2 regions of the Serratia sp. EC4 genome follow, and region 1 is predicted to be linked to the other one. Evidence: predicted binding sites of a transcription regulator. Region 1 holds the regulator's gene; the other holds the start of a gene.
The links. The regulator LexA, encoded in region 1, represses DNA repair genes until DNA is damaged. The targets are predictions, from matches to a motif close to TNCTGTATGTACATACAGNA.

Region 1 (4,181 bases):
GTGGCTGCGGTGGCAGGGCACGTAGACGATCTCGTGGCCGTCCTGCGCCAGCTGGCGCACGCGCTCGGCGTTGGTGACGTTGATGCCCTGATACAACCGGTTCCAGGTCCAGCTCAGCACGCGATCGGACAGACGCACGGTTTCGTAGGAGAAGTCGGCGGCGATCTCTTCCATCAACGCGATGGCGTTCTGCTGGGCCTTCTCGTGCGAGATCTTCTTGCTGCGCGCTTCGTCCTCGACCGCTTTTTCGATCGCTTTGGACGCCAACAGCTTGTTGAACAGATCCTGACGGGCCGGCAGGCTTGGGCCCACCGCGGCCAGGCGCTGGCGCGAGAAGTGCATGCGCGCCACGCGCGCCAGTTTCTGCGCGATGGTTTTATCCGTGCCGTGTTCGGTAGCCATGCGGCGCAGCGACACGGTGTTGGAGAAACGCACGAAGCTGTCGCGGCCGAGCCACAGCACGGCGAAGAACTTCTGCACGCCGTTCAACAGACGCAGGTGCGGCGTGCCGTGGCCTTCGCGGCCCGGCGAACGGCCAAACATCACCGAAACCGGCAGCATCTGAATGTCGAGATCCGGGTTGCTGCGATGCAGATCCAGATAGTCGTGGAACAGCTTTACCGACTCTTCTTTCGGGGTGTAGTAGCGGAACACGCGCGGGCCGTCGTGAATGAACACGTAGCTCGGCAGCACGGTGCCGTCGATCTCCAGCGAGTTGAGCGGATCAGGCAGATCCTGCGCCAGGCACTGGGTGCGCAGCGTCAGCAAATCCGCCTTGGAATTGTAAGGTAAAACATACAAAATCGGCCGTGAGGGATCCAACCCTAGCTCGGTAACCGGATCTGAAGGGATGACCTTACTTCTTACCAACAATTTAAGTGGTAAATTCAATATTTTATAATAAATTTTACGCCAACCTGACATAACAACGTGAAGCCTCTTGTTAGCAATGCGCCGCAAGCATACCAGAAACCGGGTAGCAGATCTGTGGTGTTCGAAAACCGAGAGCCGTCAGCGCGGACTGTTCTAGACTCTTTTTATTATGACCGACCTCTGAGAAAGGCACGAAAACATGGCAAACCAAGCAACCGGACTGACCCGCATCATCAAGGCCGCCGGCTATTCCTATAAAGGGCTATCCGCCGCCTGGCAGCACGAAGCGGCTTTCCGCCAGGAACTGGTGGTCACCCTTCTGGCTATCATACTGGCTGTCTGGCTGGATGTGGGTGCGATAGCGCGCATTTTATTGATCGGATCGGTAGCGCTGGTGATGATCGTCGAGATCCTGAACAGCGCGATCGAGGCGGTGGTGGATCGCATCGGCAGCGAACATCACGAGCTGTCCGGGCGGGCCAAGGACATGGGATCGGCGGCGGTGTCGCTGGCGATCGCACTGGCGCTGTTCGTTTGGGGCACGGTCCTATGGCAGCATTTCGGCTGACGAAAAGCGCCTACTGACTGATTTTTATTTATTCTTCGGTTCCCAATCCGCGCTTACCTGTATATACTCACAGCAAGACTGTATAAACAAACAGGGGGCGGAATGAAAGCACTAACTACCAGACAGCAAGAGGTCTACGATCTGATTCGCGAGCACATTTCGCAAACGGGCATGCCGCCAACGCGTGCCGAGATCGCGATGCGTCTGGGGTTCCGTTCGCCTAACGCCGCCGAAGAACACCTGAAGGCGCTGGCACGCAAAGGCGTGATCGAAATCGTCTCCGGTGCCTCACGCGGTATCCGTCTGCTGATGGAAGAAGAAGAAGGGCTGCCGCTGATCGGCCGCGTCGCCGCCGGCGAGCCGCTGCTGGCGCAGCAGCACATCGAAGGGCACTACCAGGTGGATCCTTCCCTGTTTAAACCGAGCGCCGATTTCCTGCTGCGGGTGAACGGCATGTCAATGCGCGACATCGGCATTCTGGACGGCGATCTGCTGGCGGTGCACAAAACGCAAGACGTGCGCAACGGCCAGGTCGTGGTGGCGCGGATCGAAGACGAAGTGACGGTCAAGCGCTTGAAAAAGCACGGCAACGTGGTTGAACTGCTGCCGGAGAACAACGAATTCCAACCGATAGTGGTCGATCTGCGTCAGCAGAATTTCACTATCGAAGGGCTGGCGGTCGGCGTGATCCGCAACGGCGACTGGATTTAATCGCCGGCCCATCACCGCCGCTCCCTGTATCAATCGCCCCTGTTTTGGGGCGTTTTTGTTTCTGACTTCGCCCTTTGTCACTCAGTCACAGGAACATCCCATCATGCGCCTGATTTCCGCCTTCACCAGCGACACCGATAAAGCCCTGTGGCGCCTCGCCCTGCCGATGATCTTCTCCAATATTACCGTGCCGCTGCTCGGGCTGGTGGACACCGCGGTGATCGGCCACCTCGACAGCCCGATCTACCTGGGGGGCGTGGCGATCGGCGCGGTGGCGACCAGCTTCCTCTTCATGCTGCTGTTATTCCTGCGCATGAGCACCACCGGCCTCGCGGCGCAAGCGCTGGGGGCACAGAACCCGCAAGCGCTGGCGCGCGCCTTTATGCAACCGCTGCTGCTGGCGCTGTTGGGCGGCGCGGCGATCGTCCTGCTGCGTTATCCGCTGATCGAACTGGCGCTGCGGATCGTCGGTGGCGATGGCGAGGTGCTGGAACAGGCGCGGCGTTTTCTTGAGATCCGCTGGTTAAGCGCCCCGGCGGCGCTGGCCAATCTGGTGCTGCTGGGCTGGCTGCTCGGCGTGCAGTACGTGCGGGCGCCGGTGATCCTGCTGATCGTCGGCAACCTGCTGAACATCGTGCTGGATATCTGGCTGGTGATGGGCCTGGGCTGGAACGTGCGGGGGGCGGCGGCGGCAACCGCCATCGCCGAATACGCTACGCTGCTGCTCGGCCTGTGGTTGGCGTGGCGGGTGATGCGCCTGCGCGGTATTACCCTGCAGATGCTGCGCCAGGCCTGGCGTGGCGATCTGCGTCGCCTGCTGGCGCTCAACCGCGACATCATGCTGCGTTCACTGTTGCTGCAACTGTGCTTTGCGTCGTTGACCATTTTCGGCGCTCGCCTGGGAAGCGAGGTGGTGGCGGTCAATGCGGTATTGATGAATCTGCTGACGTTCACCGCCTATGCGCTCGACGGTTTTGCTTATGCGGTGGAGGCTCATTCGGGCCACGCCTACGGCGCCCGGGACGACAGCCAACTGCGCAAGGTGTGGCACGCGGCCTGCAGGCAGGCAGGGCTGGTCGCGTTGGCCTTCGGCCTGGCGTATGCCGTTACCGGCCAGCAGATCGTGGCGGCATTGACCTCTTTGCCGGAACTGCGTGCGTTGGCCGCACATTATTTGCCCTGGCAGGTCATTCTGCCGCTGGTCGGGGTATGGTGCTATTTGCTGGACGGCATGTTTATCGGCGCCACGCGCGGCGCCGAGATGCGTAACAGCATGGCGGTGGCCGCTGCGGGATACGGTCTGGCGCTGTTCAGCGTGCCGCTGTTAGGCAACCACGGGCTCTGGCTGGCGCTGGCGGTGTTTCTGGCGCTGCGCGGCCTGGCGTTGGGCTGGATTTGGCACCGTCATCAGGTGCGCGGCAGTTGGTTTGCTGCACGCTAGGTCGAACGCTTTGTTGGGTTATTTATTAATTTATCTTATGTTTTGTTCATGTTTGCTTACATGTTTTTAGTCCAGATCCGTTCGCGTTAGCTCGTTGTTTGTTGGCGTTTTTTGTTTTTATTTTGTTTTTTAATGGTTTTTTATTCTGCAAATTGGCTTTTTTATTTCCATGTTTAACTAGAATGAATCATGTGGCTGGTAAATGAAGGGGAGCGTTGCTTCTTAAGGTGAAGGGAGCATCAGCCAGAAAATTTTCTGGTTAACCCCGGCCGGCGACAGGGATCACTGATTCACCACAGGTTAACGGAGAGACTATGAATAAAGATCAAGCCGACGGTAACTGGAAGCAGCTGAAAGGCAAAGTGAAAGAGAAATGGGGCAAGCTGACCGATGACGATCTGACGGTCATCGAAGGGAAACGCGAACAGCTGGTCGGCAAAATCCAGGAGCGCTACGGTTACCAGAAAGAGGCGGCCGAAAAAGAGGTGAAAGCCTGGGAAGATCACACCAAACACCGCTGGTAATCTGCAAGGCCGCCATTGAAGGCGGCTTGCACAGCGCAGGCCGGCGTCGCTCCATCCTCTGGCG
Region 2 (4,181 bases), on a different contig from region 1:
CGAATCTGTTACGGTGATACTCCTCAGCGCTGCGCCGATGGCTGCCGCGCGTTGTCATAACAAAAACAACGAGGACGTTTATGACCGCCCAGATCCTGCTTCATCCTTCGCTTGCGCCGCTCGACGGCGGCATTAACTTCCGTGACTTCGGCGGCAACGGCGTGGCCGACGGGCGCCGCATCAAACGCGGCCTGCTGTTCCGCTCCGGTTCTCTCGAGCGGCTGACGGAAAACGACTGCACTTTCCTCGCTGGAGTGCCGGTGCGTTCGGTGCTGGACTACCGCGATGCCGACGAGGTGCAGGCCAAACCGGATATTCTGTGGAATGGCGCCGACTATCACCATGTGCCGGCCAACCCGCTGAGCAGCGAAGTTAACGCCAACCTGGAAAAGCTCACCAACGAAACGCTGGCCGCTTTCGACGCTCGGGCGTTCATGCTGGAGCTGTATCGCCGTCTGCCGTTCGGCAATGCTGCCTATCAGCGGCTGGCGCAGCTGTTGAGCAACCCTGGCGGCGGTGCGATCGTGCAACACTGCGCGGTCGGCAAGGATCGCACCGGGGTCGGTTCGGCGTTGGTGCTGTTCGCGCTGGGGGCCGACGAAGCGACGGTGCTGGAAGACTATCTGCTGACCGAAACCACGCTGGCCACTTTCCGCGAACAGATGCTGGATCAGCTCTCTATCAAGCTGAATGCGGCGGCGCTGGAGCAATTCGCCTACGTGCTCAGCGCGCGCGAGGAGTTCCTGATGACGGCGCTGGGCTGCATCCGCCGGCAATACGGCTCCACCGACCGTTGGCTGGAAGCGGAATACGGCCTGGGCGCGGCCCAGCGCGAAGCACTGCAGGCATTCTACCTCGAGTAAATTGCCGCGTGTTTAGTCGGGGTTTAACTCGCCCCGGCTTATCCTAGGCGGCGAACCATCGCGTATCAGGAGCCCCGTATTGAGCCTCAATGACGTTATCAACTGGGTCAGCGATGTCGTGCGTCAGCACGAAGGCTGGGCCATTCCTATCATTTTCTTCCTGGCGTTCGGCGAGTCGCTGGCGTTTTTGTCGCTGCTGCTGCCGGCCACGGTGATCCTGCTGGCGCTGGGCGCGCTGATCGGCGAAAGCGGCATCGCCTTTTGGCCGATTTGGGCCGCCGCCGCCGCCGGGGCGTTTTTCGGCGACTGGCTCTCTTACTGGATCGGCTATCACTATCAGGATCGCGTGGCCCATATGTGGCCGCTGTCGCGCAATCCGCAGCTGCTGGCGCGCGGCCACGCCTTCTTCGAGCGCTGGGGCGTGCTGGGCATTTTCATCGGCCGCTTCTTCGGCCCGCTGCGCGCCGTGGTGCCGCTGGTGGGCGGCATTTGCGGCATGCCGCAGCGCTATTTCCAGCTGGCCAACGTCACGTCGGCGATGATCTGGGCGTTTGGCATTCTGGCGCCGGGGGCATTCGGCATCAAGTGGCTCAGCCAGTGGCTGGGCTGATTTCTCGCTAAATTGCGCAGCGCCGCGCAATATTGTGCGCGGCCGGCAAAATCAGGCTGGACATCCATACAGCCTCCCCTTAACGTGACGGGCAATGGGCGAGCAAAACGCCGCAACGGCTAGGTGCAACAGGAGGCAGGGTGGATACCAGTCTGATTTATGGGATTGGCGGCGTCGCGATCGGCATGCTGTTGGGGTGGCTGATCGCCAGTCTGCGGGTGCAGCAGACGCATGCGCAACATGAAACCGAACTGCGGTTGCTGGAGCAAACGTTGCAGCAGGCGCAGCAGGAAACGGCCGTGCGGCAGGAAACGCTACAGCGCCACGAGCAGCAGTTGCGCCAGAGCGAGCTGGAGCTTCGCAATCTGCACAGCCAACTGGCGGCCGGGCATGAGAAGCTGCAACAGCTCACCCATTGGCGCAACGAATGCGAGCTGCTCAACCAAGAGCTGCGCGCCCAGCGCGAGGTTAACAGCGCGCAGGAGGCTGAGCTGCGCGAAGTCACCATCCGTCTGGAAGAGACGCGCATGGCGGCGGAGGAGAAACAGCGTCTGCTGATCAACAGCGAACAGCGCCTCACCACCCAGTTTGAAAACCTCGCCAACCGCATTTTTGAACACAGCGGCCGCAAGGTTGACGAGCAAAATAAGCAAAGCCTGGATCGTTTACTGCTGCCGTTGCGCGAACAGCTGGACGGTTTTCGCCGTCAGGTGCAGGACAGCTTCGGCCAGGAAGCGCGGGAGCGCCACACGCTGACGCATGAGATACGCAATCTGCAGCAATTGAACGCGCAGATGGCGCGTGAGGCGATCAACCTCACCAAGGCGCTGAAAGGCGACAACAAAACGCAGGGCAACTGGGGCGAAGTGGTGCTGAGCCGGGTGCTGGAGGCCTCCGGTCTGCGCGAAGGGCATGAGTATGAAACGCAGGTCAACGTGCGGGTGGATCACCAGAACCGCATGCAGCCTGATGTGATCGTGCGCCTGCCGCAGGGCAAGGATGTGGTGATCGATGCCAAGATGTCGCTGATCGCCTACGAGCGCTATTTCAACGGCGAGGATGAGGCGGCGCGCGAAGCGGCGCTGAGCGAACATATTGCCTCGCTGCGTGGCCACATCCGCATGCTGGGCCGCAAGGACTACCAGCAGCTGCCGGGGCTGCGTTCTCTGGACTATGTGCTGATGTTCATTCCGGTCGAGCCCGCCTTCCTGCTGGCTATCGATCGCGAGCCGGAGCTGATCAGCGAAGCGCTTAAGCACAACATCATGCTGGTCAGCCCGACCACGTTGCTGGTGGCGCTGCGTACCATCACCAACCTGTGGCGCTATGAGCATCAGAGCCAGAACGCCCAGCGCATCGCCGATCGCGCGGCGAAACTGTATGACAAGATGCGGCTGTTCGTGGACGATATGTCCGCACTGGGGCAGAGCCTGGACAAGGCGCAGGGCAGTTATCGTCAGGCGATGAACAAACTGAGCGAAGGCCGTGGTAATCTTATCGGCCAAATTGAAGGTTTCCGCGCGTTGGGGGTTGAAGTCAAACGGCCGATAAACCCGCTGCTGGCGCAGCAAGCCGGCGCGCAACACGATGAAGCGGAAGAGGCGAACGACGATGATGTCGCCGCGCTGCCGCAGACGAACGACGATGACGATACCGCCGGGGAATCGGGCTTCGTTTCGCACGGCTGAGGCCGTGGCGAGGTGGGGTATTTCCCGGGCTTCTGGTACACTCATCCACACAAAATTGACTGAATAGCAGGCAGGACAATGGCAGATCAATCGCAGGAAACCACCGATTTCGGTTTTCGCACCGTCGCTAGAGACGAAAAACAGGCCATGGTGGCGGACGTTTTTCATTCGGTAGCGGCAAAGTATGACGTGATGAACGACCTGATGTCGTTCGGTATTCACCGTATCTGGAAGCGTTTCACCATTGACTGCAGCGGCGTGCGCCGCGGGCAGCGCGTGCTGGATCTGGCCGGCGGCACCGGCGACCTGGCCGCCAAGTTCTCCCGCATGGTCGGCGAGCAGGGGCAGGTGGTGCTGGCGGACATCAACGATTCGATGCTCAAGATGGGGCGTGAGAAGCTGCGCGATCGCGGCATCGTCGGCAACATCAATTACGTGCAGGCCAACGCCGAAGCGCTGCCGTTCCCGGACAATTACTTCGATTGCATCACCATCTCCTTTGGCCTGCGTAACGTCACCGACAAAGACAAAGCGTTGCGCTCGATGTTCCGCGTGCTGAAACCGGGCGGCCGTCTGCTGGTGCTGGAGTTCTCCAAGCCGCTGCTGGCGCCGCTGAGCAAAGCCTATGACGCCTACTCTTTCCACGTGCTGCCGAAGATCGGCGAATTGGTGGTGAAAGATCCTGACAGCTACCGCTACCTGGCGGAATCGATCCGCATGCACCCCGATCAGGAAACCCTGAAGGGCATGATGGGCAACGCCGGTTTTGAAAACGTCACCTATTTCAACCTGACCGGTGGGATTGTCGCCCTGCATCGCGGCTTCAAGTTCTGAGAGGGAGATGCCGATGCTGTTTACCCCTCTGCTGACCGGCGCGTTGGAAACCTCGCTGAATAACCTGCTGTTTCGCGATCGCAGCATGAAAGCCGCCCGCCAACGCCTGGCGGGCAAGGTGCTGCGCATCGAACTGGAAGAGCTGGCTTCACCGCTGGTGTTGGTGTTCAGCGAACTGCGCGTGGA

Region 2: the regulator LexA is predicted to act here: its motif matches at 1,528-1,547, upstream of rmuC (DNA recombination protein RmuC).

Annotation. Positions count from the first base shown of each region.
Region 1 is NZ_JBNIDE010000008.1:150,917-155,097, reverse strand. Features, by position in the region: gene plsB (glycerol-3-phosphate 1-O-acyltransferase PlsB) at 1-924, opposite strand, end outside; gene ACP39K_RS19880 (diacylglycerol kinase) at 1,073-1,441, shown strand; gene lexA (transcriptional repressor LexA) at 1,544-2,152, shown strand; gene dinF (MATE family efflux transporter DinF) at 2,256-3,593, shown strand; gene ACP39K_RS19865 (CsbD family protein) at 3,908-4,117, shown strand.
Region 2 is NZ_JBNIDE010000013.1:41,655-45,835, forward strand. Features, by position in the region: gene ACP39K_RS23055 (tyrosine-protein phosphatase) at 81-863, shown strand; gene ACP39K_RS23060 (DedA family protein) at 943-1,473, shown strand; gene rmuC (DNA recombination protein RmuC) at 1,614-3,161, shown strand; gene ubiE (bifunctional demethylmenaquinone methyltransferase/2-methoxy-6-polyprenyl-1,4-benzoquinol methylase UbiE) at 3,240-3,995, shown strand; gene ubiJ (ubiquinone biosynthesis protein UbiJ) at 4,009-4,181, shown strand, end outside.